4 regions of the Arthrobacter glycogeni genome follow, and region 3 is predicted to be linked to each of the others. Evidence: riboswitches for the same ligand, from Rfam matches in the RefSeq annotation. Region 3 holds a riboswitch; each other region holds the start of a gene.
The links. Region 3 has a riboswitch for cyclic di-AMP ahead of ACX80G_RS02110 (M23 family metallopeptidase). Riboswitches for the same ligand answer to the same signal wherever they lie in the genome.
Positions count from the first base shown of each region.

Region 1: another riboswitch for cyclic di-AMP. It lies ahead of ACX80G_RS09615 (LysM peptidoglycan-binding domain-containing protein); the one in region 3 lies ahead of ACX80G_RS02110 (M23 family metallopeptidase).
Region 2: another riboswitch for cyclic di-AMP. It lies ahead of ACX80G_RS14950 (LysM peptidoglycan-binding domain-containing protein); the one in region 3 lies ahead of ACX80G_RS02110 (M23 family metallopeptidase).
Region 4: another riboswitch for cyclic di-AMP. It lies ahead of ACX80G_RS07960 (C40 family peptidase); the one in region 3 lies ahead of ACX80G_RS02110 (M23 family metallopeptidase).

Region 1 covers NZ_JBTNDV010000007.1:164,527-171,752, forward strand. The annotation lists gene ACX80G_RS09610 (tetratricopeptide repeat protein) at 1-139, opposite strand, end outside; gene ACX80G_RS09615 (LysM peptidoglycan-binding domain-containing protein) at 543-1,418, opposite strand; cyclic di-AMP (ydaO/yuaA leader) riboswitch at 1,422-1,634, opposite strand; gene ACX80G_RS09620 (F510_1955 family glycosylhydrolase) at 1,777-2,508, opposite strand; gene ACX80G_RS09625 (DUF305 domain-containing protein) at 2,787-3,425, opposite strand; gene ACX80G_RS09630 (hypothetical protein) at 3,549-4,073, opposite strand; gene ACX80G_RS09635 (heavy metal translocating P-type ATPase) at 4,160-6,316, opposite strand; gene ACX80G_RS09640 (heavy-metal-associated domain-containing protein) at 6,368-6,661, opposite strand.
Region 2 covers NZ_JBTNDV010000015.1:67,845-75,070, reverse strand. The annotation lists gene ACX80G_RS14975 (MFS transporter) at 1-587, shown strand, start outside; gene ACX80G_RS14970 (hypothetical protein) at 701-1,009, shown strand; gene ACX80G_RS17135 (DUF8730 family Cys-rich protein) at 1,252-1,422, opposite strand; gene ACX80G_RS14965 (DsrE family protein) at 1,739-2,122, opposite strand; gene ACX80G_RS14960 (hypothetical protein) at 2,280-2,774, opposite strand; gene ACX80G_RS14955 (dihydrofolate reductase family protein) at 3,367-3,936, shown strand; cyclic di-AMP (ydaO/yuaA leader) riboswitch at 4,285-4,432, shown strand; gene ACX80G_RS14950 (LysM peptidoglycan-binding domain-containing protein) at 4,484-5,329, shown strand; gene ACX80G_RS14945 (DsbA family protein) at 5,730-6,473, shown strand; gene ACX80G_RS14940 (cytochrome c biogenesis CcdA family protein) at 6,473-7,226, shown strand, end outside.
Region 3 covers NZ_JBTNDV010000001.1:455,848-463,073, forward strand. The annotation lists gene ACX80G_RS02095 (HNH endonuclease) at 1-375, opposite strand, end outside; gene ACX80G_RS02100 (NlpC/P60 family protein) at 606-1,484, opposite strand; gene ACX80G_RS02105 (NlpC/P60 family protein) at 1,515-2,390, opposite strand; cyclic di-AMP (ydaO/yuaA leader) riboswitch at 2,396-2,560, opposite strand; gene ACX80G_RS02110 (M23 family metallopeptidase) at 2,685-3,488, opposite strand; cyclic di-AMP (ydaO/yuaA leader) riboswitch at 3,491-3,664, opposite strand; gene ACX80G_RS02115 (iron-dependent transcriptional repressor DtxR) at 3,803-4,510, opposite strand; gene serC (phosphoserine transaminase) at 4,758-5,882, shown strand; gene ACX80G_RS02125 (MFS transporter) at 5,899-7,176, opposite strand; gene ACX80G_RS02130 (DUF3027 domain-containing protein) at 7,225-7,226, opposite strand, start outside.
Region 4 covers NZ_JBTNDV010000006.1:11,142-18,367, forward strand. The annotation lists gene rnc (ribonuclease III) at 1-130, shown strand, start outside; gene mutM (bifunctional DNA-formamidopyrimidine glycosylase/DNA-(apurinic or apyrimidinic site) lyase) at 139-1,158, shown strand; gene ACX80G_RS07955 (Ig-like domain-containing protein) at 1,255-4,347, opposite strand; cyclic di-AMP (ydaO/yuaA leader) riboswitch at 5,062-5,222, shown strand; gene ACX80G_RS07960 (C40 family peptidase) at 5,229-6,125, shown strand; gene ACX80G_RS07965 (hypothetical protein) at 6,297-6,974, opposite strand; gene ACX80G_RS07970 (hypothetical protein) at 6,974-7,226, opposite strand, start outside.

The DNA of each region.
Region 1 (7,226 bases), on a different contig from region 3:
GGTACAGCACCTCGACCGCTTCTGCCTTCGAGATCTTTTGCAGGTCGTTTGCTGCGTTGAATAGCCCATCAGGGTCAGTGAACCGGGCATGTTTAATCGACGCCCGGAAACTGCACTGGCGGTCGTCTTCCTGTCGCATTCCTTCCACCGGTTCACTCTCGCATATCTACGGAGCCTTCGATCGAAAAATGTCGTGACAACTCGGGCCTGGCGACGCAGACCGGAATGATCCGAGTTTGACTTAGGTGAGAAAAAGCCATGCACAGCCGAGATGTTGGTGTGGCAGCTAGACCGCTATTCGTGCCAGCCCAGAGCAATAGGCGATGATGAGGCTTGGAACGTGACTGTCCTGTCCGACTCACCGGTAACTATCAGCCAGCCATGGGCAAGCGAGGACGACCCGGTCCCGGTTCTGGGCAAGCACGGTCCTGCATGCGGGCTCCTGGTTGCTGGAGGAACGCAAAAGTGGCAGGCGTCCTCCGTTCAGGACACCCGCCACTTCCCATCAAGTTTTACGGCAATGTTCCGTAGAGGCTTCGGAGCTAGCCGTTGACTCGCACGAAGTATGAGCCGGCGAGGTCGGACAGCGGGTGCTCGATGGTGAGGTTCGAGCCGTTCATGCCGCTGCTGATGACGTTGCCGTTCCCGACGTAGATACCGATGTGACCGGGACGGACAACGAGGTCACCGGGCGCTGGAGTTGAGACCCGGGTTCCGTACTGATCGAACTGCAGGGGTCCGAGGTCGCCGACGTTCAAGCCGATGGAGCGCAGTGCACGCTCGACGAGAATCGTGCAGTCCTGGATGGAACCGAGCTGCCCGTAAGCCGAAGCGACCAGCGCTCCGCCGACGCCGCTGGCGGAAACCGAAGAGCTTTCAGGTGCGATTGGGGTAATGGAACCGGAAGCCAGGCTCATCATTGCTGGTGCGGCCGGTGCCGGAGCCAATGGCGCTGGAGCAACCGGTGCTGGCGTGAATGCCTGGGCGGCGGCCGCAGCAGGAACGGCGTCTGGAACGACGGCGGCAGCGCTTCCGCCGCCAGTGAGCTGGATCTGCTGCCCTGGGAAGATGACCGAGGCGTACGACAGCCCGTTCTGCGCCAGGAGATTCTCAAGGTTGATCCCGTGCCGTGCTGCGATCGCCCCTAGTGTGTCGCCGGCGACGACCGTATAAGCATCCGCGCCAGCTGCTGGTGCCGAAACGGTTGCTGCCTGCGCGGTAGTTGCGGCGTCCTGAGTATAGGTTCCGGCGTGGGCGGTGGCTCCGACGGAGAAGACGAGGCTGCCGGTCGCGGCTGCGATGATGGCTGGCTTGCCCAGTGCGACGGCGTTGGTCTTCGCGGCCTGAGTCAGGCCCTCGAGGGCGATGGAGTGGGTGGTGATGGCGCGGTGGCGTGCCGGAATGGATGTACGTGACATGGTGTTTTGCCTCTCCCATGCCTGCGGGGTGAGCTGTCGGGTTCGGATGGGAGTCACCCGGCCGTCCGCCACCCGTGTGCTGTCCCGCATTCGCGTACGATGCAGGTTCTGCACTGGACAGTCGGATCGACTTAACCCCGAGGGTCACCGCGTGCGGTGGCCCGGTGGAAACGTGGTTCCCCCGTCCCTGCCATCTGGATTGTGCGAACGGCTCCCGGAGCAGCGGCAGGGCTCGGCATTCTGCGCGGGAATGTGATCTCGGCGGGGTGCCGGGATCACTCGTAAGAGAATACCCCACGCTAGTATTTAAGTCACATTAGGGTAACGGCCTGTGGGCATTGGCGAACCCTAGACCAGATTATTGCTGGTGGTTTGATCTGATGTCCCCGAAGGTCTGACCGTTGTCATTGGAGACCTGGACACCGTCTTCGGTCGCGACCCAGATTCGCAACGTGGAGTCGTCAAGTACGTGGGTTGCGATCGCGGACGCCTCGCCGCGAACTGCCCCCTGTGGGACCCAGGTCAGACCAGCGTCACTACTGGTGTGGATCTGGCCTTCGACTGTGACTCCGGCAGCCTCTCCTCCGGAGAGTGCGGTGAGCATCAGCAAGGGTGCGCTCGGAACGGCGGCCCAGGTTTCGCCGTCGTCGGTCGAGCGTTGCAGGCCTTCCTCGGTGGTTGCCAACACAACGCTGTCCCGGGACGTCGCGGCGAGGTTGAAGGCGGGTATCTGTTCATCCGCGGCTTCCCAGGAGGTACCGTCGGCGCTGATCCGGAGCTGCCCATCGAATCCGACTATTCCACCGTCGGTGGCGGCAAGGGCGTGGAAGTCAGACTCGCCCTGCCTGGATAGCGGCTGCCAGGTCTGGCCCTGGTCTGTCGATCGGATCAGGCCCACCGGGTTCGGTAGGTCGGTTCCCGGGCCGGGATGACCCGATGCGTACAACTCGCCGTTCCCTGCTGGGGTGAAACCCATCAGGTCGATGGTCGGCCCGATCTGGATTGCTGGCGACTCTGAGACGTCAAACAGTCCGTCGTGGGTGGCCAACAGAACCCGGTTCGTGTCCGGGTCCACGCTCATCCCATGGATGTGACCGGCGGGATAACCCTGCGCGTCGGCGTCGGCGGAGTCAACGTCGACGGACTCAGAGGAATCACTACTGTTCGAGCTCGGTGAGACTTACGTAGAGCAAGCAGTGAGCACCAAAAGGCCAACGGTGAGAACGGCCATTTTGGCACCTCGTTGCAGGCGTGGGACGGGGGGTTGGGGGCGAGGCACAGTGGCAATCCTTTGTTGTGACAGAAAAAGTGGGGAGAGGGTGGGAAGGGCCAGATGCCTGGCCCTTCCCTTCGCGAACTAATCTTCGGTTAGAGTTCCGCGAGCAGTTCTTCCATTTCCTGAATTTCGGCTTGCTGGGTTTCCACGATCATCTCAGCGAGGGCGATCGCTTCAGGGTTCTCGCCGTTGTCGATTTCTTCCTGCGCCATGTCCACCGCCCCGTTGTGGTGTGCGGTCATGGATTCCAGGAACATCTGGGCCGCTTCGCCGCCTTCGGCCGCTTCAAGGTCAGCCATCTGATCCTCGTCCATCATTCCGTCCATGCCACCCGTAGACCCCATGTCGTGGCCCTCCATGCCTCCTTCGGGCATGGAGGGGCGATCCCAGGCTTCGAGCCAGCTCGTCATGGTTTCGATCTCGGGGTCTTGCGCAGCCTTGATCCTGGTGGCGAGGTCGATGACACTGGGGCTGATGTTGTCCTTGGTCAGCATCATGTCGCTCATTTCCACCGCCTGCTGGTGGTGGGGAATCATCAGCTGGGCGAACATCGCATCCGCGTCGTTGTGCTCGGCCGATACCTCAGCGCCTGATTCGGTTGAGGGTGCTGATTGCTCAGTGGAGGTCGTTGGCTCGGCCGCCGGGCTGGCCGGGTCGTTGTTGCTTCCGCAGCCCGCCAGGGTGATGACGGCCGCGACGCTCAATGCTGAGAGGGAGAGGTAACGCTTCATGGTGATCTGATCCTTCTGAATTCATCTGATGAATAGTCTGTAGTAGTACCCTTGGTGGGCAGGATGCTGCCTTGGTGAGAGAGCCATTGCGCTAGGCATACCCAAAAGGCAGGCGCCGGTGTCTTACGTCCGGCTGATACAGAGTTGAATCAGTGAAGGAGCAGGGATTGATAGGGTCCGCAACCGGATGAGCGGCGGCCCACGGAGCAGCACCGACCCGGGCACGAGCCGGCCGGAACGTAACAGGAACGCCAGCACTGCGACGACGATGACCGCCAGGAGGCACATCCCCAGCACACCGCCGTCGTTCCCGCACGACCCTCCGCAGCCCTCGCCCATTTCGCCGGTGCCAGCAGGTCCATCCGGGTAAGCGGCGTGAGCGTTGTTCGCCGGGACCCGGTTCTCACCGCTGACCGACGTCGGGAATCCGGCATTCGATGTCGTGGAACTGGCCGGGAGCGCAGCACCATGTGCTGAGGCGCCCTGCGCTGAAGCACCAAGGGTTGGAGCGCCGTGCGTTGACGCGCCGTGACCGCCCATCCACACGTGCATTGCGAGGATTCCGACGATGATGGCGACAAAACCCAGAAAGGTCACGGCTGTTCTCGACAGTGCGAACACTGTCCTCAGCCCAAATGTGCCTGTCACCGCCGTTTCCTTCCAATTCCGTTGATTGTTTCCAGCCTAGTGAATGACTTGCCTCTTCCTCCAATCAGGACGAAGAGGCAAGTCATTCACACAGCCGGGTCGGTGGTGAAGCGTTCGGGGCTCAGGTCGATCCTGCGCAGCAGTTGCGCGTTCAAGGCGACGACGATGGTCGAGACACTCATCAATACTGCTCCCGCCGCGGGCGAGAGCACGAAACCGGCGAAGGCCAACACGCCGGCGGCCAACGGGACGGCAAGCAGGTTGTATCCCGTGGCCCACACCAGGTTCTGGATCATCTTGCGGTAACTGGCCCTGGACAAGTCGATCATTGCCAACACCGATCGTGGATCATTGCCCGCCAGAACGACGCCGGCCGATTCCATTGCGACGTCGGTACCGGCCCCAATCGCGATCCCCACTTCGGCTCGCGCCAACGCGGGGGCGTCATTCACGCCGTCGCCGACCATCGCTACCTTCAAGCCACGGGACTGTAGTTCGGCGACCTTGGAATCCTTGTCCTGGGGCAGTACATCGGCGAAGACTTCGTCAATGCCGAGTTCCATCCCGACGGCGTCCGCGACCTGGCGTGCGTCACCGGTGATCATGGCGACCTTGACACCCCGGGCCTGCAGCGCTTTGACAGCGGCACGGGACTCATCCCTCACTCTGTCCTCAAGCCGAACGGCACCGATGACGGCGTCGTCGCGGACCACATGCAGCACAGATGCGCCGCGGCCGACCCATTCCTGGACGGCAGCAATCATGTCTGAAGGCGTTTCCAGCTGCAGTTCCTTGAGCATATTCGGCCCACCAACGGTGATCTCGGACCCGTTGACCGACGCCCGGACACCGCGCCCTGTCATCGAGGAAAAGCCGCTGCCACGATAACCGAACGCCGTCGATTTGTGGTTGTGTTCGGCCGCCTGGACGATCGCCCGTGCCACCGGATGCTCGCTGTCGGACTCGGCCGCAGCGGCCAAAGCCAACATTTCACCGTCAGTCATTCCTCCAGAGGTGACGGTGGCGGTGACGGCGTGTCGACCTTCGGTGAGAGTTCCGGTCTTGTCGAACAACACCATGTCGATGGTACGCATGCGCTCGAGCGCCATCCTGTCTTTGATCAGCACACCAGCCTTTGCCGCGCGCTCCGTCGAAATGGCGATCACGAGTGGGATGGCGAGCCCAAGGGCGTGCGGGCAGGCGATGACAAGGACGGTGACGGTGCGAATGACCGCATCATCGGGGCTGCCCAGCAGGATCCATGCGATGAAGGTGATGATGCCGGAGATGAGGGCGAAGTAAAATAGCAGTGCTGCCGCCCGGTCGGCGAGGGCCTGGGCTTTCGACGACGAGGCCTGCGCCTCGGCGACCAGGCGCTGAATTCCGGCAAGAGTGGTGTCGGCCCCGACGGCGGTCACCCGCACCCGCACCGCGTTATCGGTTGCTACCGTTCCCGCTACCACGGCGTCTCCGACGGTGCGTTGGACGGTGCGGGATTCGCCGGTGATCATCGCCTCATCGAACTCTGCTACCCCGTCGACGATCTCTCCATCTGCTGGCACCCGGGCGCCCGACCGGACCAGGACGACGTCGTCAATGGCCAGGGAGCTCACGGCGACGGTTTCGGTTCCCGCATCGGTGACTTTGTCTGCCTCATCCGGCAGGAGCGCGGCCAACGCGTCGAGCGCACCGGCTGCGGAGCCGAGGGCGCGCATTTCCATCCAATGCCCCAGCAGCATGATGACAACCAGCAGCGCCAGTTCCCACCAGAAGTCCAGGTTGAAATTCCCGATCCCCAGGGTGGTCACCCAGGACGCGATAAACGCGACGCTAATGGCCATCGCGATCAGCAACATCATCCCGGGTTGCCGGGACTTCAGTTCAGCCACCCCACCTTTGAGGAATGGTGCACCCCCATAAACGAAGATAATGGTGCCCAGGATCGGTGGAATCCACATCGCACCAGGGAAATCCGGTGGCGTGTAGCCGACGATCATGGCGAACATGTGACTGAACAGCACCACTGGGGCGGCCAGGAGCAGGCTCAACCAAAATCTATTCTTGAACATTGCGGTGGAGTGCCCCGCATGCTCGCCGTGAGAGTGCACCTCGTGGTCCGCATCCCCCGGTTGGGTTTGGTGACCATGGTCTTCGCGGCGATCGGCATCCAGCACAGGGGCGGGCTTTCGCGTCGGCGTCTCGTGGCCGTGCGCACCGTCATTTGTGTGGGTCTGGTCTTTCATGGTGTTTTCTCCTTCAGTCAAACGGGATCGAGTCCCGGGCCTGAGAAAAAATCAGGCGTTAGAGAGGCGATACCCGGCCTGTTCGACCGCGGCGCGTACGAATGCGGCGGGAACCGGCTCATTACTGAGGACGGTGACCGTGGAGGTTCCGCCTGAAACGAGGTCGATCTCGACGTCGGTGACCCCTTCAATTACCTCGACAGCGGAGGTAACCCGGGACGCGCACGAACCGCAGGTCAAGCCAGCGACGTCGTAGCTAGCGCTGATGCTGTGCGCTGCGGGAACCGATGTGGGTTCGCTGTCCTGCGGGGCGCAGCAGGCGCACCCGGATGATGTATCAGTCAAGGTCAGATCGGAAATAGTGCCGCACATGATGGTCTCCAAAACGAGAGGGATGGTCATTCGAAAATCAGCGGGTGCAGCCATCCGCGTGTCACTCACGTTGCCTGCAGCCGCATCAAGGGACCTTCAAGGAGTAAGCGGCCCATTCATGGGCTCGGACTTCCCGCTCCGGTACTCATAAGGTATACCCCCTAGGGGTATATGTCAAGGAGGCCGTCTTGGAGGAAGCCGTCTTCGAGGAGGCGGCTGAAGCTTTCATCCTCGGTGGTCACCGGGTGGGGACGGGAGAAACCAGAGGGCCGACTCTTAGCCAGTAGCGGGCGGTTTAGACCCACCGCGACTTGCTAGCACTGCCACCCGACTGCGATATTCCGTTTCGTCGATCTCACCGCGAGCGAACCGCTCGGCCAATAGATCTTCTGCCATCCGCAAAGAACTGGGCTGACCGCTTCGCGGTCCAAGATTGCCAGTAGAACGCCACAGCAGAATAAGGCCGGTAATGAAAGCACCCCAGAACAGCAGGAAACTCACTCCCATCAGGACGTATCCCCACTCCCCCATGTTCCCG
Region 2 (7,226 bases), on a different contig from region 3:
ACATTTTCACTCTGACCAGCTTTCGCGACAGGTCATTGTCCTCGGTTAGCCAGGCGGGCATGGTGAACAACCTCAACGATGGCCTGGCCTGGGGCCTGTTCCCCGTTCTATTCGCCGCCGCCGGGCTCAGCATTGAACAAATCGCTGTCCTCGCTGCCACCTACCCAGCCGTGTGGGGGGCTGGGCAACTGATCACCGGGGCCCTCTCCGACCGGATCGGGCGCAAGCCGCTGATCGCTGGCGGCATGATCGTCCAGGCGGTGGCGCTTGGAATGGTGGCTGCGGGCCAGGACTTCGAGATCTGGCTAACAGCGGCGATCTTGCTTGGCGCCGGGACGGCTATGGTGTACCCCGCGTTGCTGGCCGCCATCGGCGATGTTGCCCATCCGGTTTGGCGGGCGAGGTCCGTCGGTATCTACAGGCTGTGGCGCGACGGCGGCTTCGCAATCGGAGCGCTGCTATCCGGCATCCTCGCCGACGCCTATGGAATACCCACGGCAGTTGCCGTGATCGCCATTCTCACAGCAATCTCCGGTTTGGTCGTAGCCTTACGCATGCGCAGCACAGATCACCACCTCAGTGCGTGAAGGCCGGGCATTAACAGAAGGCTGACATCAGCTGAACCTTGGGAGGGCGAGCGATTTACTGGCGGACCTGCTGCAAAGATCTATCACAGCTTTGAGTGAAGGAGAAGGCCCTCGTGGAATGTGAATTGCGCGTCATCACCGGCTGCCCCAATACAGAAGCCGCGCGAGCTTTGTTCGCACGGGCGCTTGCCCTCGAGTCCCTCGATGCCACGACGATACGCCTACGGGTAGTCAGCACCGATGGTCAGGCGAAGGCTCTGGATTTTCATGGTTCTCCAACCTTCGTCCTGGACGGTCAGGATGCCTTTTCGGCCTCAGGCGAACCGGCGATCTCCTGCCGGGTCTACAGCAACGGGATGGGCTTGGCGGGCCTGCCGGCAATCTCGGGCCTACGATCCGCCATCCGCGCAGCGAGGGACTGAGCGGCGGGCATAACTGCTGCCCCTAACCACACGCGGTGGAATCCCGACTGCGTGTGGTTAGGGGCAGCAGTTGCCGCAATCCTGGTTGTTGGCGATCACCCGGCGTTTCAATTCAGTGCCAGGCCACGGCGCCGTGTGAGGGGATCAAGTACGCCGACACCCGTGACACGCGCCGTTTCAGATAACGGCGAGTTTATTGGTGACACCGGATTTGAATTGGTTGCACGGATCTGGCCGCGATTTTACCGTCGCAGGAATAGCCGTGAGAAGATTCCTTCTTTTCCTTTGGCTTCCTTTACGTGGCCGCGACATTGCTGAGAACTTGGCACGCCCCGCATTACCTGATCGACGTGCTGGCCGCATCCTGCCCAGGTTGTCTTTCCGCATTGTTTACATGTCGTTGTCCGACACATGGTGCCTCCTAGTTCCGGGATAGTATACCCCCTAGGGTATCGGCTTGAATGAGGAAATGCAAGGACGCAGCACTTCCTCTGCATGGTCAGAAAGTTCCACCCACTTCAACCGCAGAGCTGGCAGCGGCAGAGGGCTCTTGGGGTGCAACGTTCGTTGAACCGATTCCGGCGTACAGTTCTTCGGCTGATTCAATTGAAGGACTAATACGGTCCTCAAATTCGAACGGAAGCAACGCCGCCCCGGCTTGACCGCCCTACCCACCACTCTTGAGATGCGGGTTGAGGACTCCTTCAACTGGCGCCGACGCTCGCGGACTCAGAGCCGAACGTAGGCCCATCCCTCCCACTGACGAGCTGCCAGGTGTGCAGTGGCAGCGGGCACTACGCCTACCCCCGGCAGCAATTGGTGCGACTCCACCTCGACCGAGCGCATGCTGTTTTCGCACGCCAGCACCCGCAGTCCTTTTTCGAGGACACCAGCAACTTCCGCAGTCAGTTCCGATCCCGCGGCCAGCAATGCCACACCACGTCCCTGGATGATGATCTCGATGGCCGTGCCGTCGGGGAGAGCGGCCATCGTATTGATCCCGCTGCGCAGGACGCTGGACAACCCGTCCAACACCCCCTGTCCCGCACCATGCAGCAGTACCCCGGGCGCGCCCGCTGCACTGGCTGTCAGCGAAAGTTTGTTAGTGGACATAGTGGTTCCTTTCTTGACGCCAAGCCCAGCTAGACGTCATGTGCGTTGGGCCCGGCTGTGCGTCGCCAGACACGTGCGACCCATTTGAAGTACACGCTAACCCAATTGCCCAAATGTATAAACGTTTTGTCGCGTGGAGGTACTACGGGCTGCGCAGCTATGTGCTTCGTGGTCTAACTTGCAGTGCAATGAGGATGACGGCGAAGCATGCTGCCAGGAGAACAAATTTCAGTACCGTGAAGGCTGACGCTATCGCCACCGTGCCCGGATCGACCGGAATCGCGGCGAACATCGTCTCGATGAGAATGTTCTCGGCGATGTCCACACACAGGTAAATTACCGGAATTGGCAGAAGCAACCACCTGATCCGTCGACGTGCTGTGAGGCGCCAGATGAGCAGGACCAGAGTAGCGGCGAAAACCACGGGGAACAGCACACCCCATAGGTAGTGCGCGGCGCCATACTGCTCATAAAGTTCGTCGGTCATAAGCGACTGGACCTGTCCCACGTACCCCGGCTGATATCCGGTCATGAACGTCTCCGGCATCGCGAGTCCGTCCAGTGCACGTTGTAATGACCCCAGTTGCAGTGCATTAAGCGCAGCAAACACGACGCTGACGAGGACTCCGGCAAGGATTGAGACCGGGACCACCCATGATCTCCGCCTCGGTCGGGATCCAGATTGCGCTATCGATGTGTGAGGCTCTTCGGATGATGATGGGTTGTGATCCGGGGTACGTGCCATGAGTCCAGTATGCGTCGCGGTGCGCGTAGGTGTCTCATAACCGGGTAATCCGACTACCATCTCAAGAAGAAGATCGAGGCAGCAGGGTAAGGGTCTATTGAGGCGTAGCCCCATAAGTAGGGTCAGAGCCCGGACAAGTCAGGAGTGGACGAATCACCGCGCGGCGCCAGCAGGAACCACTATCGCGATCTGCCCACTGGCAGCCACCGACGTCTCACCGGAGGCGACCACGGAGAGCGGTTGGCGGCCTGTCATTAAGGACGCACTTGGCCTGTATGGAAGTCACTCTCCGGCGAGCCATGGCTCCGCGCATTCGGTGACACGAGCCTACTCGCCATCGCTGCAGGCCGATCGCCGAATCAGTCGCGCGCTCGGTCTGCGGTCTGGTTCGCACCACGACGGTGTTGAGCAGGTGCGATCGGGGCGCCGATGATAGGACCGCGCCGGCAGTCATCTAGATTCGGTGCACGCGCGGCGCACATCAAGGAAGAGCAACGAGATGAGACCACTTCGATACTCGATCAACGTCACGCTCGACGGCTGCTGCCATCACGAGGCAGGACTCCCCCCGGACGAGGAATCGATGCGCTACTGGACCGCTGAGATGGAACGAGTCGATGCCCTGCTATTCGGCCGGGTGACGTACGAGATGATGGAGTCGGCGTGGCGGAAGCCGGCCGCGGGCCCGTGGCCCGACTGGATGGATGAGTGGGAAATCCCGTTCGCCGAGACTATCGACCGGGCGAAGAAGTACGTCGTGTCGAGCACACTGACTGGGGTCGATTGGAATGCCGACCTACTGCGAGGCGACTTGAGGCAAGCGGTTCAACAGCTCAAGCAGGAGCCAGGCAAGGGCCTGTACGTGGGTGGCGTGACGCTCCCCCTGGCGCTGGCGGACCTGGGACTGATCGACGAGTACGAGTTCGTTGTTCACCCGGTCCTTGCCGGACACGGGCCAATGTTGCTCGCCCGCCTGCGCGAGCGAATCCCGCTCAAGCTCGTGGATCGCCATGAGTTCCAGTCGGGAGCGGTCGCCCTGCGATACCGACCCACGCGAGCAACGGCTTGACATGATTTGTCCTGGGTGGTGGTCGCTGTCGACGCGCTGCCCATCCCGGCACTCCACCCCCACTACCGGGTCCCGCGTGCTGCCAGGCCACCGACGTCGACTTTCCTTTTTGCTTAAATGTCTATACATTATATGTCAGTCACTATTGGCGCGATGTTTCCGGGTGGGTCATGAACCGTCACCCGCGTTCGACAATCTGTTGCCGCGCCCTGCGCCGAATATTCCCGCCTGAGTAAATCGTTATGAGATTGTGACATAAGACCAAATTTCGTGTAGCTTGATGAGGTGCCCTTCAAACGATTCGGCACCCTTGGCCTATTACCGAACTCTGCCGCTGGCCAAGGTACGAAGATCAGAAAGCTCCGGCAGAGGCGGGGGAACCAATAACGGGTCCAACAGATCCTTGGGGTTAAGTCGTCCGGACATCCACATCCGGCGACCGGGTGGCTCCCACCCGAATCCGACAGCTCACCTCGTAGGTATTGGGAGAGGTAGACACATGTCAATAGGAAATACACGAGGCCGACACCGGGCGAACTGCAGCACAATGTCCATCATCGTGAAGGGGACCGCCGGGCAGGGTCAAATCGCCGGCCGACAGGCAGCTGTTTTCGTGGTCGGCTCAGGCTTGCTCCTCGGTATGGCGTTGCCCGCGCAGGCAGGAGCTGTAGCCTCCGATCCGGTTACAGGAATCGCCGCGACGACGGTTTCGCCATCGAACGCGCTGCCCGCCGCCGGAGCCGCCGCCGAGGCACGGACGTACACAGTCTCATCAGGGGATACCCTCGGACTGATCGGAAAACGCCACGACGTCAGTCTGGCCACAATCCTGTCTCTGAATGGCCTCAGCCTGGACTCCGTCATCTATCCGGGCGACGTCATCGTGCTTTCCGCAGCAGGGGGTTTGGACAACGAACCGACCGTCGCTGCCGCATCCACTGCAACACCCACCGCCGCACCCACCGCCGCATCCGCTGCTGCATCCGCGTCCACTCCCTCCGGCGGGATCTATCTTGCGTCCGTCGTTGAGTCGATCATCTACGAAGATGAAGCCGCCCCATCTTCCGTCAATGAAGCGATCCTCGACGCTGCAATGGCACAGATGGGTGCAACGCAGGACTGCACCGTTCTCGGCGAAGTTGCTTTGCGGGCAGTTGGCAAGCAGGGCGTGGGGGATGAGTCACCAGAGTCCTTGATGACCTACGCGACCCCGGTCTCAACTCCTCAGCCCGGGGACTTCATCTACTACGCCGATGGAGGGATGGGCTTCTCGCACAACGCCGTTTATCTCGGAAACGGAGAGGCCGTACACAGCGGGTGGAATGGGAATCAGACCGTCATCGAAAGCGTCGATGTCGGCTCTGGCTCGATGTACTACCGGGTCAATGGCTAGACAGGTGCATGTACCGGACGCGTAACGACGTGCGGGTAGGGCGAGACGGGATACCTACGAACTAGGCACCCCTGTTTCCTACCTTTGCGATTCAATACCCGGAGCATGAAGGGGGTGTCCGGTCACACCGAGTGACCGGACACCCCCTTGCACGTGCAGGCAAGCAATATGTTGGTTAGTCCGCGAAGGGGGGCCTGGCCCGGCTGCTTCGGCCTCGCGACACACCATTCCAGCGGAGTCCAGCGTCGAAGAGTCGCTGCAACTGAAGCATTCTGCTGCCCAGCGGCCGCTGGGAAAACAGCAGAACTGCGCTATAAACGATTGATTTCGTATCGCCCGACGCCACCCGTAGAGTAAATGTATAAACATTACGATCAACCTATGTAGGTCAGGAGTCTGAATGTCGTCGCACCAAACACCCTCCAGTGGTGGTCCACATCGACGAACCATCATTGTGGTGATCGCCGCCTTCGCTTCAGCCGTCCTGTTGTTGTTTGTTGGCATCCTTGCCTACCAGGGAGGAGTCTCCCAGAATGCCCAGGCAGTGCCGGAGACCCAAAACTCTCCCGAGTCCAGTGAAACAGAACTGGACGTCTCCCGCAGAATAGCGGATGACCCGACAGCGCTCGGCGATGTCGACGCGCCTGTGGTGATGATTGAGTACGCAGACTACCGCTGCCCTTTCTGCGGACTGTTTGCCCGCGATACTCTCCCACCCCTCGTGGACAAGTACGTCGAAAGCGGCGACCTGCGGATCGAATGGCGGGATCTACCCGTCTTCGGCGACGAATCCTTCGCCGCCGCAGTCGCGGGCCGTGCGGCCGGCGAGCAGGGCCTGTTCTGGGAATTCAATAAAGCGGTCTTCGAGATCGCACCCGAACGGGGCCACGCCGAACTGCCCCGCGAACGTCTCCTGGAAATTGCGGCGGAGGTAGGTGTCCCGGATATGGCCACGTTCGAAGCGGACCTCGACTCCGAGGAACTGAAGCAGGCCGTAACCACCGATTCGCAGGAGGCCACAGCACTCGGCGCGACCGGAACGCCCACTTTCCTGGTCAATGGCACACCGTTCGTCGGGGCACAGCCGCTGGCCACCTTCGAAGAAGCCATTGACACAGCCCTCAAACAAGCCGAAGTCAACTAATGGAGATTGGTTACGCCGGAGCTTTTCTTGGCGGTGTCTTGACCCTGTTAAGCCCGTGTTCGGCTTTGTTACTGCCGGCGTTCTTTGCCTACGCCTTCTCGACGAAAAGCAGGCTTCTGGCCAGGACCGGGTTGTTCTATCTGGGACTGATCACCACCTTGGTACCCCTGGGAATATTTGCCGGCGCCCTCGGATCGCTGGTAACCCAGCACCGCAGCATCTTGATCATGGTGGCCGCCACCCTTGTGATCGCGCTAGGAGTGGCGCAAATCGCCGGGATCCGGATGCCATCCTTTGTCCGCAACAACACCCAGGCTGGCTCGTCGCGGCTCTCGGTTTTCGTTCTGGGCACGGTTTACGGTGTTGCCGGAGTGTGCACCGGACCGATCCTCGGGTCCATCCTGACGGTTGCGGCAGTCGGCAGCAACGCGCTTTATGGAGGCATCCTGCTGGCCATCTACGCGCTGGGCATGGCTCTGCCGCTGTTCGCTTTGTCCCTCATGTGGGACCGTCTTGGCATCTCCGGACGCCGCTGGTTACGCCCCCGCCCGGTCACGATCGGGCGCTGGTCCAACTCGTGGATCATGATCATCTCAGGCATTCTCTCCGTTGGCATTGGAGTGCTGCTTATAGTCACCGACGGCACCGCTGGACTCGGCGGAGTTCTGACCGTCTCAGATCAGTTCCAGCTTGAAAATGCAGTCAGCGGAGCAGCATCCGGTGTGACCAACACCCTGTTCTCTGTTGGAGCGG
Region 3 (7,226 bases):
GAGGGTCTTGTCACTCTTGTCATTGTTACACCGGAGGCAGCATGCCACGAGGTTCTCCCAACTGGATGCTCCGCCGCGGGAGCGTGGGAACACATGATCAATAGTTGAAGCGCTCTTCCCGCAGTAGGCGCACAGGTGGTTGTCGCGCCGCAACACTCCCCGGCGGGTCACCACCACGCTGTGGCGGTACGGGATCTTTACGTAGCGGTTCAGCAGGATAACCGAGGGGCGGCCCAGGACGTCGGTGGGTCCCACCACCGGGTCCTCCCCTTCCGCGACCACGCTCGCCTTTCCGGCCAGCACAAGGACCAGCGCCCGGCGGAAGGTCACTACCGCCAATGGCTCATACCCAGCGTTCAGAACGAGAGTGCGCATGCACATTCCTCTTTGCCGACTTCGGGCCTGCGTCCCTGTGGTCCGGGAGAGCAGGACGACAACTGACTTATTGAGAGTAAGGGTAGTTCGACGGATGCCCGGTTTGCTAATCCGGCGGCCCGGCTTAGCGCGTGTCGTCGGAAGACGACCTTGGGACAGCACGGGGATGGTACGCAGGAAGACCCGGGAATCGAAATCCCCGGGTCTTCCTGCGTACAGGGTTGTGTGCCTTAGCCGCCGACGCGGATGAAGACGGGGCCTGAGCCGAGGTCGGCTGGTGCGACGACTGTCTGGTTGCCGTTGAATCCGCCGTGTACGGCCTGTCCACCACCGATGTAGACGGCGATATGGGCCACTCCGGCGCCACCATCTGCATAGTAGATTAGGTCGCCTGGGATGGCCTCGCCAGCGCTGACGGTGCGTCCGAGCGACAGGTAACCGGCTGGCCAGCCATGAAAGTTGATGCCAGCGGCAGCGAGCGCATTGCTGACGAGGCGGGTGCAGTCCTGGGTGACCCCGAGCTGTCCCTGCGCTGCGGCGGCGATGGTGGCTGCCACCCCTGAGGAAACGGCCGGGGCTTTCTTGGCTACTGGCGCCGTCTGGGCCGGCGCGGCCTGGGCTGGCGCCGTCTGGTCCGGCGCGGCCTGCTCGACCTCTACCGCGGGTGCAACAGTTACCGGCTCAACGTCTGCGACCTCGGCGTCTGCGACCTCGGCGCCCGGAACCACGACGGGGGCTTCGTCGATCTCGACGACGGTCTCGACCTGTGCGGTGACCGCTGGTGCCTCGACGACGACTGGTGCTGCTACCGCCTTGACCGGAGTGCGGTTGAAGGCAATCTCTGCGTCGGCCGGAGCCTCGACCACGGCTGGAGCCGCCTGAATCTCCAGAGCCGAGGTGAGGGCCACCCGTTCAACTGACTCGAGCGGGAGGTCGGCGGCGTTGGCCGACACACCACCCGCCAGAACGAGGCCGGATGCTGCGACGATCACAGCTGCCTGACGGCCGACGCCACCGGCGTTTTCGGTTACTGCCTTGGCCAAGGTCGAGAAGCTGGTGTCGTGGCGCTTGTCGGCACGGTGCCGTGCAGTAGCTGCATGTGTAGTCATTGTGAAACTCTCTGGTTTGATTCTCGAGCTCTAGCGGACGCGGACAAAACTGGAGCCGGCGAGGTCGGAGAGCGGATGCAGGATGGTCGCATTGACGCCGTTCATTCCGCTACTGATGACCTGCCCATTACCGACATAGATGGCAACGTGTCCCGGGCGGATGACCAGGTCCCCCGGCTGAGGTGAACCGACCACGTCGCCGTATGCGTAGAACTGCTCGGGCCCGAGGTCCCCAACGGTTTTACCAATCGACCGCAAAGCCACTTCAACCAGAACTGTGCAATCTTGCACTGCGCCGATCTGCGAGTAGGCACTGGCCACAAGAGCCGCGCCGGCTCCATTTGCGGAAGCTTCAACGACCTCCGGCTTTGGAGCGGGGGCTGGAGGAGCTGTGACCGGTGCTGCGACTGGTGCGGGCGCGGGGGCCGTGGGCGCCGCTGCTGGCGCTTCGGCAGCGGGGGGTGCTTCCTGCACAGCGAGCGCCACAACGGCAACTGGAGCAGCAGCCTCGGCTATTGGGTCGACGACGGCCTGGGCACGGGCCCGGACGACTGGTGCAGCTTCCGCTACTGGTGCGGATTCGACTACTGGTGCAGCTTCCACCACGGCGGGCGTTGCGGTAACGGCGGTGCGCTCGAAGGTGATGTCGGCGGCGGCAGCGGCGCTAACAGCGTCGGCGGTGACCGATACGGAGTTGAGGGGGGTGGAGAGGACAACACGCTCCGACTCGCCAATACCGTGTGCTGGCAGTCCGGCGGTCAGGACGAGTCCTGACGCTGCGACAATGACGGCGGCCTGGCGACCTACTGATCCAGCATTTGACGAGACGGCGGTCGAAATGACTGTCAAGGGGCCGTTATGCGGGCGGGCGGCCCGGTGGCGGCCCGGAGAAGAGCTGGTTGACACGTTTGATTGCCTCTCCCAATTGCCTGCGGGGTGAGCTGTCGGATTCGGATGGGAGTCACCCGGTCACATGATTTCCTGCTGGAAGTACGCAACTTAACCCCAAGGATTTCTCGCGAAATCCACTAATTGGTTCCCCCGCCTCTGCCATGCGAATTGTGCGAACGGACCCCGGGCAGTGGCAGAGCTAGGCGATCTGCTCGGGAGTGCCGAACCTGTGAGATTTTGGCACGGGGTTGACGGTACAGCAGATCGAGAGCAATGTCACATTCCGGTCACGGAACGGTGTGTCCTTGGTTACAGCCAGCCCATCGGGTCGACCGTCTGTCCGTCAACCACTACTTCGAAGTGCAGGTGGCAACCGGTTGAGGCGCCGGTACTGCCGCTCTGTGCAACTACCTCGCCACGGCCAACTTTCTGCCCCTCTTTGACGCTGCTGAGGGAGAGGTGGTTGTAGGTGGATTCGAGCCCGTTGCCGTGATCAATCACCACGCGGTTCCCTCCGCCGTAGGGGTGCCACCCGGTGAAGGAGACGGTGCCGGCCGCTGCGGCGAAAACTTCGGTGCCGCAAGAGCTGCTGAAGTCCTGGCCGGAATGGAGCTCACCGCTCATGCCGGTGATCGGGCTAACCCGGTAGCCGAAGGGTGAGGTGACGACTAGATCCCTCATCGGCGCTGACAGGGAACCCCCGGCCGAGGCGGGCACCGCGGCGGATCCTGCCGCGGTCATGATCTCGCTGAGCTTGGCGTCGGCGTCGAACGTACTCTGCAGTGCGGTGCGGCCGAAATCGACCAGCGCGGCGTCAGGAACCGTGATATCGCGGGGGGCGACTGCTGCTTCGACGGTGGAGACGGTCTCGCGGGTGGCGGCAGCCACACCCTCGGCGGGACTGGATGCCGCGGTAGTGGGTAGTGCGATGGTGAGCACCAGACCCGAGGCGGCAGCGGCGATCGCGACCTTCTGGCTCATCCCGGTCAGTGAGAGGTCGTTCCGGACGCGGACGGCACGACGTCGTCGTTCAAGTCGCTGGGCGTCTCGGGGACGCGCGGCGGGTACCGCGGCGGCGGCACGGCGGCGTCCCGAAGCGTTGTGCTTCGACAAAGGGTCCCTTTCGTCTATGCCTGCGAAGTTAGCTGTCGGATTCGAGTCGGGAAAGAACTCGGCCCTGATCTGTTCCGTCGGAGCGGCAGCGGATCTGAGCTTCACCCTAAGGCGGCAGATTAGCCGCCGTTGATGGGTCCTCCGCCCCTGTCACGGGTGATGAGCATCCCGATCCGCTGACAGGGTTAGGCGTGCGGATCAGGTAACGCTGATGTATCAACGCCAGTTTTCCACTATGCGCGACCAGAAGCAAAAGAGATACGTTCGTTATCTTTTCCTGTGGATAACTTGCGGCTACACCGCGCTTTACCGCCCTAAAGTGCCGTTTCGCTGACCGAGACGAAGACGTGCGCGGCGACCTCGGGCGGTAGTTCGAGAGCTCCCTCGATCCCCTCAACCCGGACCGACACATAATCGCCGACGGTTTGCACGCTGATAACCGTTCCCGGCCGCAATCCGCCCTCATCAAGCTGCGACAGCAGCTCGGGATCCACCTGGATGGGCTCGGCCAGGCGGACGAGGGTGACCACCGATCCCAGCGGATTCGTTCCCATCACCGCCAGAAGACTGCGTACACCGGCGGTGAAGTTCTCGGTCGGCGGTCCACCGAGTGCCTCCAGCCCGGGGATGGGGTTGCCGTAGGGCGACTCGGTGGGCTTTCCCAGCAGCTCGTACAGGCGCTGTTCGACCCGTTCGCTCATCACGTGCTCCCAGCGGCATGCCTCTTCGTGAACGTACGCCCAATCGAGGCCGATCACATCGGAAAGCAGTCGTTCAGCGAGGCGGTGTTTACGCATGACACCGATGGCGCGGCGTCGGCCCAGATCAGTGAATTCAAGGTGGCGGTCGCCCGAGACCACCACCAGCCCGTCACGCTCCATCCGCCCGATGGTCTGTGAAACGGTTGGACCTGAGTGGCGGAGCCGTTCGGCGATCCGGGCGCGGAGGGCGACAATGTTCTCCTCCTCCAGTTCCAGGATGGTCCGCAGGTACATCTCAGTGGTATCGATGAGGTCCGTCATGCGGTTCAGCTCCTTGGCACTGGTGCGGGTTGGAACAGCGGGCAGGGTTCGCGGTGCGAGCGCGGCACGTAACGCCAGCGTCGAACGTGAGTTCTCCGCCTCCCAAGGTTAACCTATTTCCTGCTGACCGCGGCAACCAGCCGCCACCACGCACACCCCCGTTGCCTGGTCATAAATGCCGCGGGAGCCAGGCAGTGCGGCAGAATGAAACCCGTTCTAAGTTGCGCGCTTATCCCTTGGAGGAACCATGAGCATTTCCCCGGACCATACGATCCCCGCTGGGCTCCTCCCCGCTGACGGGCGCTTCGGCGCTGGGCCCTCGAAGGTTCGCACCGAGCAATTGGAAGCACTCGCCCAGGCCGGGCACACCCTGCTGGGCACGTCACACCGCCAGGCGCCGGTGCGTCATCTGGTTGGGTCGATCCGGGCTGGCCTGACCCAGCTGTTCAGCGCACCGGATGGCTACGAAGTGATCCTGGGCGTCGGCGGGGCGACTGCGTTCTGGGATGCAGCCTCCTTTGGCTTGATCGACAAAAAAGCCCAGCACCTGTCCTTCGGCGAATTCGGGTCGAAATTCGCCTCAGCTACTGATCGGACGCCGTTCCTTGAAGCGTCGTCGGTGATCACCTCGGCGGCGGGAACCCGGCCGACCCCGCAGGCGGAAGCCGGCGTTGACGTCTACGCCTGGCCACAAAACGAGACGTCCACTGGTGTCGCAGCCCCAGTCCACCGGGTGGACGGAGCCGCGCCGGACGCGCTGGTCCTCATCGACGCAACCTCAGCCGCGGGCGGGCTGGACGTTGATGTGAACGCCTCCGATGTCTACTACTTCGCACCGCAGAAGAACTTCGGATCCGACGGCGGACTGTGGCTGGGGATGTTCTCCCCCGCGGCGCTGGAACGCGCGGACCGGATCGCCGCGAGCGACCGGTGGATCCCCGACTTCCTGAACCTCAAGACAGCCATCGGCAATTCGCTCCTGAACCAGACCTACAACACCCCGTCGCTGGCCACCCTGGTGACCCTCAACGCCCAGGTCGAATGGCTGAACGCCAGCGGCGGGCTCGGGTTCGCCGCCGCCCGGACCGCCGAGTCAGCGGGCAGGGTCTACCAGTGGGCCGAAGCGTCCGACGTCGCAACCCCCTTCGTGACCCGCGTCGAGGACCGCTCCAATGTCATTACGACAATTGATTTCGACGAATCGGTCGATGCAGCACTGCTGGCGAAGGTGCTGCGAAACAACGGCATTGTCGACGTCGAACCGTACCGGAAGCTGGGCCGCAACCAGTTGCGCATCGCCACGTTCGTCTCGATCGAACCGGACGACGTATCAGCGCTGCTGACGTGTATTGATCACGTCGTCGGCGGCTGACCATCGTCGAAGAGCGTCATGGATCGGTGACCGGGTCCCCAAAATCGGTCACGATCCGCAGCCGGCGGCGGGGTGACCCGTCGAAGCGAAGTCGCAGGTGGTGGGCCCGCCAGGCCCAGATCATCCCGGCCAGCGCAGCGATAAGTCCCGCCGCTGCTGCGACGGCGAGGCTCCACCGCGGGCCGAAGGTGTTGGAGACCAGGCCGACGATCGGCGCGCCGAGTGGGGTGCCGCCAAGGAAGATGGCGAAGTACAGGGCCATCACCCGGCCGCGCATCACCTGTTCCGTGGTGGTCTGGACGTAGGCGTTGGCGCTGGTCAGGAGGGTGAGCGCGAATAGGCCGACAGGAACCAGGGCGAGACCGAACAGCCAGACGGTAGGTGCCAGGGCCGCCGCGGCGCAGGCGACGCCGAACGCTGCTGCCGCGCCGTAGATGAACCGCAGCCTCGGCTTGCTGCGCCGTGCGGAGAGCAGCGCCCCGGCCACTGACCCGACTGCCATCACCGAGGACAGGACCCCGAACACGCCGGCACCACTGTCGAATTCGGTGCGGGCCATCGCCGCGATAAAGACGGCGAAGTTGAGTCCGAACGTTCCCACGATGAAGATGGCGAGCATCACCATCATCAGGTCCGGCCGGTTGCGCACGTATCGGAAGCCTTCACGGATCCGGCCCTTTCCCGGCGGAGACTTTTCCAGGACCCGCAGCTCGGAGCGTCTGATAGTCATCAGCACGAAGATCATGGCGCCGAAGGTCAGGGCGTTGATCAAGAACACCCAGCCGGGGCCAACCGCTACGGTCAGCAGCCCCGCGACCGCGGGGCCAACCATCCGCGCCCCGTTGAAGGAGGCACTATTCAGTGCGACGGCGTTGGGCAGGTAGTCGTCGCGGACCAGTTCCGAGACGAAGGTCTGGCGGGCTGGCGCGTCAACGGCCGACACGAACCCGAGGGCGAGGGCGAACGCGTAGACGTGCCACAGCTCGGCAACCCCGAGCACCACCAGAAGGCCCAGCCCAACGCCGAGCGCGGCCATGGACAATTGGGTGATGATGAGCAGTTTGCGCCGATCCACCGAATCGGCAATCAGGCCGGCCCAGGGGGCGACGAGGAGCTGCGGCCCAAGCTGCAGCGCCATCACAATGCCCATGGCCGCTGCATCCTGGTCGGTGAGGATGTCATACACCAGCCAGTCCTGGGCGGTCCGTTGCATCCAGGTGCCAATATTGGAGACCAAGGCTCCGAAGAACCAGACCCGGTAATTATGGATGTGTAGCGAGCGGAACATTGCCATTAGCTGCGTGCCGCCCGTAGCGCTCCACGCCTACCGTGGGCCAACTGGCT
Region 4 (7,226 bases), on a different contig from region 3:
GGCCGCAGAGCCCAAGTCGTCCGCCTACTCGGTGTCTGTACCTGCCGCTGCCACCCCGGCTCATGACCATGCCGCTTCTGAGCTTGCCGATCCTGGTGCTGCCGCCGCGGCGTCGACTGAGTCAGCCTAACTTTCCCGATGCCTGAACTTCCCGAGGTCGAGGTGGTGCGCCGTGGCCTCGCCCGCTGGGTGTTGGGGCGAACCATCGACGACGTCGACATCCTCGATCTCCGGTCCATCCGCCGTCACGGGCTCGGCGCCGACGACTTCAGCGGCAACCTGGTGGGGGCCCGGGTCCTCGACGTGGTGCGCCGCGGAAAATTTCTGTGGATGCCGTTGGCTGCCCCGGCCGAGATAGTCAGCACTGGGTCGGCGTCGTCGGCGTCGTTGGCGCTGGCTGGTTCGTCCGCTGATGTCGCGCCCGTGGCCCTGATGGCTCACCTGGGGATGAGTGGGCAGTTGCTGGTCAAAGACGCTGGCTCGCCCGAGGAAAAGCACCTACGGGTCAGACTGACGCTGTCGGCGGCGGGGGGGCCGACTGGGCCTTTGCCGGGGGAACTGCGGTTTGTTGATCAACGCATCTTCGGTGGCCTCTTCGTGACGTCGATGGTGTCGACCGACGACGGACAGCCGGGTGGTCTTGGCGAGAGCCCCCTGCCGTTGATTCCGGCAGAGGCCTCCCACATTGCCCGCGACCCGCTCGATCCCGTGTTCTCCTTTGAAAGCTTCTTCGCGAAGCTGCGACGGCGCAAGACGGGTATCAAGCGGGCGCTCCTCGACCAGGGTCTGATCTCCGGGATCGGCAACATCTACGCCGACGAAGCACTCTGGGCCGCGAAGGTGCATTACGCGCGCCCGACCGACTCCATGAGACGCGCCGACGCGTCGCGGTTAGTTGACGCCTGCCGCGACGTCATGGTCCGGGCGCTTGCGGCCGGCGGCACCAGCTTTGACTCGCTCTACGTGAACGTCAACGGCAGCTCCGGATACTTCGAGCGTTCGCTGAACGCCTACGGCCGGGAGGGCGAACCGTGCAGCCGCTGCGCCGGTGATCCGTTGTTCCAGGGGGTCGCGCTGATGCGTCGTGAGATGTTTATGAACCGTTCGTCATTCACCTGCCCCCGGTGTCAGCCGAAACCCCGGAACGGCCGTTGGTAAATTCGGAAAGGGCTGGTGGCGCCGACGCGACAAAGCGGCTCCGATTCAGGCAGGCTTACTGATCGGGGCCGCTTTCGTCGACTTACTGGGAGCGTGTCATGGGCCGGTGGTGAAGTTCCATGTCGTAGTGAGCAACGGATTGCCCACGATGTCGCGCAGTGCCGTGGTGCTGCCGGTCAGGGTGACTCGGTAGCTGGTGTTGGCTGTCAGGGTTGCCGATGGGTTGAGCGTGGCGACACGGGTAGTGGTGTTGTAGGACACTACAGCTGTGACGGCTGCTCCGGCTGAGGTCCGAAGGGCAACGGTGGCGCCGCTGACTCCAGTGACGGCCTCACTGAATGTTGCGGTGATGTTACCGGTCCTGCTCACTGCCGTTGCGTTGATGCCCGGAGTCCTTCCTGTCACCGTTGGAGCGGGACCGGTGGTGAACGACCAGCTCTGGGTGGCCAGGGGATTTCCTGCAGCGTCCCGGATAGCGGTGGCTCCTCCGGTGAGGGTCGCCGTGTAGCGCGTGTCCGAAGCCAGAGTAGCCGTGGGATTGAGCGTCGCGACGCGGGTCGTGGCGTTGTAGGACACTGTCGCGGCGACGGTTGTCCCCGCAGCATTCCGGAGCGCAAACGTCGTTCCACTGATTCCTGCGACTGACTCGCTCAGCGTGGCAGTGATGTTTCCCGTCGTGCTCACTGCCGTTGCGTTGATGCCCGGTGTCCGTCCTGTCACCGACGGGGCGGGACCGGTGGTGAACGCCCAGCTCTGGGTGGCCAGGGGATTGCCGGCAGCATCCCGGATGCCGGTGGCTCCGCCGGTCAGAGCAACGGTATAGCGCGTGTCCGACACCAGGGTTGCCGTGGGATCCAGGGTTGCGACGCGGGTGGTGGCGTTGTAGGACACCGTGGCGGCGGTTACTGTTCCGGCGGCGTTTCTCAGGGCGAAGGTTGTCCCGCTGACGCCTTGGACGGCCTCACTAAAGGTCGCCGTAACATTCCCTGAAGTACTGACGCCGGTGGCGCCGGTGAGAGGGCTGCGGGAGGTGGCGGTTGGGGCGGTGGTGTCGGGCGCGGCTCCGGTGGTGAAGGACCAGGACGTGGTGGCCAAAGGATTGTTGGCGGTGTCTCGGATGCTGGTTGTGCTTCCGGTCAGGGTAGCCGTGTAATTGGTGTTCGCTGCCAGGGTCGCCGTGGGATCCAGGGTCGCGACCCGGGTGGTGGCGTTGTAGGACACCGTGGCGGCGGTTGCTGTTCCGGCGGCGTTTCTCAGGGTGAAGGTTGTCCCGCTGACGCCTTGGACGGCTTCGCTGAAGGTCGCCGTCATGTTCCCTGTGGTGCTGACGCCGGTGGCGCCGGTAAGGGGGCTGCGGGAGGTGACGGTCGGGAGGGTTGTGTCAGTAGTGATGAAGGCCCACGTGCTGCCAGCGAATTGGTTTCCGGAAAGGTCCGCGATGGTGTTCTTGAGTGAGACGGTGTAGCGGGTGCTGCCCGCCAGAGGGTTGGTGGGATCCAGGACCGCCTGGTTGGTGGCGGTGTCGAAGGTAACGGTCGACGGCACGATGGCGCCCGCAGGATCCTGAAGGATGAACGTTGATGCATCAACGTTTCTGACCGGTTCGGAGAATCTGACGGAGATCGTGTTGAGCATGGGGACCCCGCTGGCGTTACTTGAAGGCGATTGCGCGCTGAGGGTTGGTGCAATGGTGTCAGCCGGGCCAATGGTCCAGGTCCGGGTGGCCTGGGTTCCGACGTTACCCGCGGGATCGGTGGCGCGGACGTTGAAAGTGTAAGTCCCGTTGAGCTGTGGGTCGTAGCTCTTTGGTGAGGCACAGGTTGGATCCCAGTCGGGGTTGCTTGGCACCAGCTGGCATTCGAAGCTGACACTTGGCTCCGGGGACGTGAAGTTCACGGTTGGGGTGGTGTCGGCGGTCGGGTTGGACGGGAAAGGCGCCACAATAGCGACGGGCGGAGCGACCGTGTCCAATTTGAAGGTGAGCGTTCCCGAGATGAGATATTGGGGAATCGTGGGATCAACCGGTTCACCCGTTGCTGGGTCCACTGTGTATTCGGGATTGGGTGTTCGGGCCTGGACCCTGTGGGTACCGGATGTGAGGGCTGTGTCCAGGAGAACCGAGTATGCGCCAGCGGTGGTGGTGGTCGTTGCAGCTGGAGCCGTGGCGCCATCCACTAGCAACTCCACCGTCGCTTCGCTGACGCCGACGCCCGGTACGGTTCCGGTGAGGGTCGGCCTGGTCACATTGGTGATGTTGTCTGTGCCTGATTTTCCACTGTCGCTCGCCGGCGCGAGGTCGGGGGTCGAAGGGGCGGCGTCGGCACCGTTGAAGATCAGGCCTTGGACGGTGAAGGTGTTGACGGTAAGGGTGTTGACGCCGGGACCGCCGGCGTCCGGGCCGTCCACCCGCACGAAGTTGTTTCCGGTCGGTGCACCGGTGACGGCGCGTGCTGTGTTGATGTCGCCAAGCGTTCCTGGCGCTGCGCCAACTTGCTTCAGGAAGGTCGATGTCGTGCTGTCTGAGTTGTCGCCCAGGAAGGCTTGCCCGACGCTGGCCCAATCGCAGGGCTGCTGGGGTGTGGGTGCGCAGACTCCGGCGTCAATGGTTTGCTTGATGCGTCCGGCCGTTGCCACCTTCGGGTCTTGCTCGGCGACGAACGTGTTGACACCGTAGGGGTGCGTAATGGTGTAGCTGGCGCCTGGCTGGAGGTCCTCGACGATGAACCGAAGCCGGCCGAAGCCCATCTGCTCGCCAGCCGTTACGACACCGTTCAGGTGGGCACCTTCCAGTGCCGCTTCGTAGAGCCCAAGCTTTCCGCCGGATGCCCCTGCGTTGAACCAGAACGCTTCTTCCGGAAAATTATCGGGGTAGGACGCCGGGGAGTTTGGGTCCGGCGGTTCAGCCAGGCAACCAGCTCCGGCCATGTAGCACAGCTGAAGTTTGACGTTGCCGTCTGAATACCAGGTGGGAAATCCATTCTGGGGGTCGACCGGGCTCATGCCCGCCGTCGCAGCCAACGCAGGCACGGCAGCCAAAGGGGCCATGGATGCGGCCAGCAGGGAGGCAACAGTCACGGTGGCGAACCGGCGCAGGAAAGTCTTCCGACGGCCCTGCCCTGCACCTCGGTGCAGACCGGGTTCATCCCCAGTATTCCCTGTCTGCCAACCCCGAGCGGTTTTGCTGTTCACTGCCGACATGATGATTCCCCTTACTGGTTCCGGTGCTCCCGGCTACGCCGTGAAGTCACTGCAGGCTGCCATTAGTTCTGGCGCCTCCAATGTTGACGAACCAACCATGGGAAAACCTTGCCCGGGACCATCAATTCGGGGCCATGCGGGCGGGACGCACCGCCCGCATAATTACCACTAAATGGCCTCACGCCGAAACACAGTGACCCTCAGTGAACGAGGAAGCGCGGCTCCGGTGAGGTCGGCATCCGATTCTCGTCCTGACACCACTGGATGACTTGTCCTCCACCCAGGAGACTTACCCACTTAATACATGTCGCCGTCCGGCAGCACCTGCGGGCAGGTAACCATTAGGTATGGATACCGTGAGGACATTTCAAAAGCTTGGCGGCATAGCATGCCGGAGGGAACCTTCCCGTGCCGGGCTCGGTAGGGTCAATTTCCGGGCCGCACTGCTTGTAGCGCCGCGCGAACTGATGGCGGCTCTGGCCGGAAAACGCAATGACTGGCAGCGAAATGTAACCCGGGGAGTAATCCGGATCATCGATCCGCGCACGCAATCCATCATCGAGGCGGTCGCCCGTCGCCGCCACCGGGGGCACACAACGGCACACTGGCTCCGTGACCTAAATGTGACAAAACCTCATAGCGATAGGTACAGTAGACGGCACGCTCTGTTCCGTTCAACTCAGCGTCCTCCCGACAGATTGCCTAATTCTGCCGCTGCCGCGAGGTCCGTTCGCATACATCCGGCAGAAGCGGGGGAACCAGTAGTGGTCGTCGTAAGACGGCCTAGGGGTAAAGGTGCGGTATCGCACCCGGGTGGCTCCCATCCGAATCCGACAGCTAACTTCGCAGGCACTGGGAGAGGCAACATCATCATGTCCAAGAACCGTTATATCGCGCGCCACCGTGCAACCCCGCCAAGCGCCATGCAGACCGTATCCAAGGCAGTCAGCTCACATGCCGGCTCCATCGGCCGTCCGGCAGCGGTTGTCGTCGCCGCATCAGGTCTGATGTTGAGCGCCGGGCTGCCAGCTAACGCTGCAGGCGAAGTCGACGTCCAGGCCGCGCCGGCATCTGTCGCCCAGGCCTCCAGCGCACCAGCCCCCGGAGCCTCCACTCACACGGTTCAGCCCGGAGATACTCTCGGCAGCATTGCCGGCACCTACGGCGTCAGCGTTGAGTCGATTTTCGCCGCCAACGGGCTCGGCTGGGACTCGGTCATCTTCCCAGGCGACGTCATCTCGCTGACCGGCAACACTGGCCAGTCAAGCCAGTTAGCACCAGTAGCAGCACCGGCGCCAGCTTCAGCAGCAGCGCCAGCCCCGGCGATCCAGGTAGCTGCACCGGCGGCCCCCGCTGAGACCAGCACGCTGGGTATCACCACCGCCTCGGAGGACATCCAGCCAATCGGTGCGGCGTCCACCGGCGGACAGGTATCGAGCGCAGGTATCGCCGGAACGGCCCAGTCAATGATCGGCGCACCGTACGTCTACGGTGGCACCAGCTCAACCGCTGGCTGGGACTGCTCAGGCTTCGTGCAGTGGGTCTACGCCCAGCACGGCATCGATCTGCCCCGCACCAGCCAGGCACAGATGGGTGCGCTGACCCCCACCAGCAACCCTCAGCCAGGTGACCTCGTCGTCCAGAACGGCGGCGGACACATCGGCATCTATATCGGTGACGGCCAGATGGTCAGCGCACTGAACCCAAGCCAGGGAACCCTGGTCCACGCGGTCAGCGCTATGCCACTGGTTGGGTACTACACGCTCTAAACCTTCCATACCGTCGCGGCGGTCTGGAGAAGTACCATGAAGGCGCCACCGGAAACATCCGGTGGCGCCTTTGTGCTTCGTCTGTGAATCGGTCACCCGTGGTTAAATGACACCAGTTCGTACGGCACTCTCGACGTCACTTGCGCATGCGAAATCTTCTTGCTGCTCTTGTCATAGGGTCACGCTTGCTCCGTCGGAGAGACTCGCTGCGTCGTACCAGCGAAGAACCCGCAATGCCCTAAGGGTGTTCCACCGACTCGATGTACCATCGGGTTCTTCGAATCGAAAGTGGACCGCCCCGGGGTGAGGGTTTTCCAGCAGCCAATGTCCATTTGACTGACGCTTGGTACGAACTTGATCGACTGCCTCAACCAGCCTCGGATCGGCCGGTCCGCCGCGGAGAGCGAAGTAGCTCGTCGCTTTGAGCAGGTCGTAGTGCCAGCGTGGAGGGTAAGAGAACTGGAGCCATCGAGGGTTCACTACCTCGCCTGTGCGCAACGACCGGAACAGACCGCGTCGAAGCAGAAATTCCTCGCCCCCGTGGCGAGCCCGCCTGACCTCGTCGGATCCACCGGTGCGTCGCTCCCACCTCAGTAAAGCGTCAATTACGTCAAGAGTACTGGCGAACGATCCCGGCGCCGAACGCGACTCGGCCCAGCAGTTCCAGCCTCCGTCAGGCAGTTGGTCGGCCACGAGCCGCTTGACCACCGGATCGATGTTGATGCCAAGGTAGGTACCGATCAGGACAACGCCGGCGTTGATGCAGCAGTCGACTTCCCCGGCGAAGAAAGGCAACCCGTCATACTCCCACCGGCAGTTGCGGTCGACCAACTGTGCCGTCTCTAGCATCACCGCACTGTCCGGCGGTACGCCAAGTGGCACAGATCGAGCAGCACGGGGTAGGTAGCGATCCATGGTTGCTCAGGGTGCTCACCTGGCGTCTCGGTCTGGTCTGTGGTGGGCGACGGGAACGGCGGCGGTGGCTTGCCGGCAGCCAAGGCCCGCGCGGTACTCTCGGCGAACGCAGCGGTATTAGGAAAGCATGCCCCGTCCGCCCATTGTCCGTCGGGCGCCCGCAGCGCGAGCAGCCTAGCGCCCCAC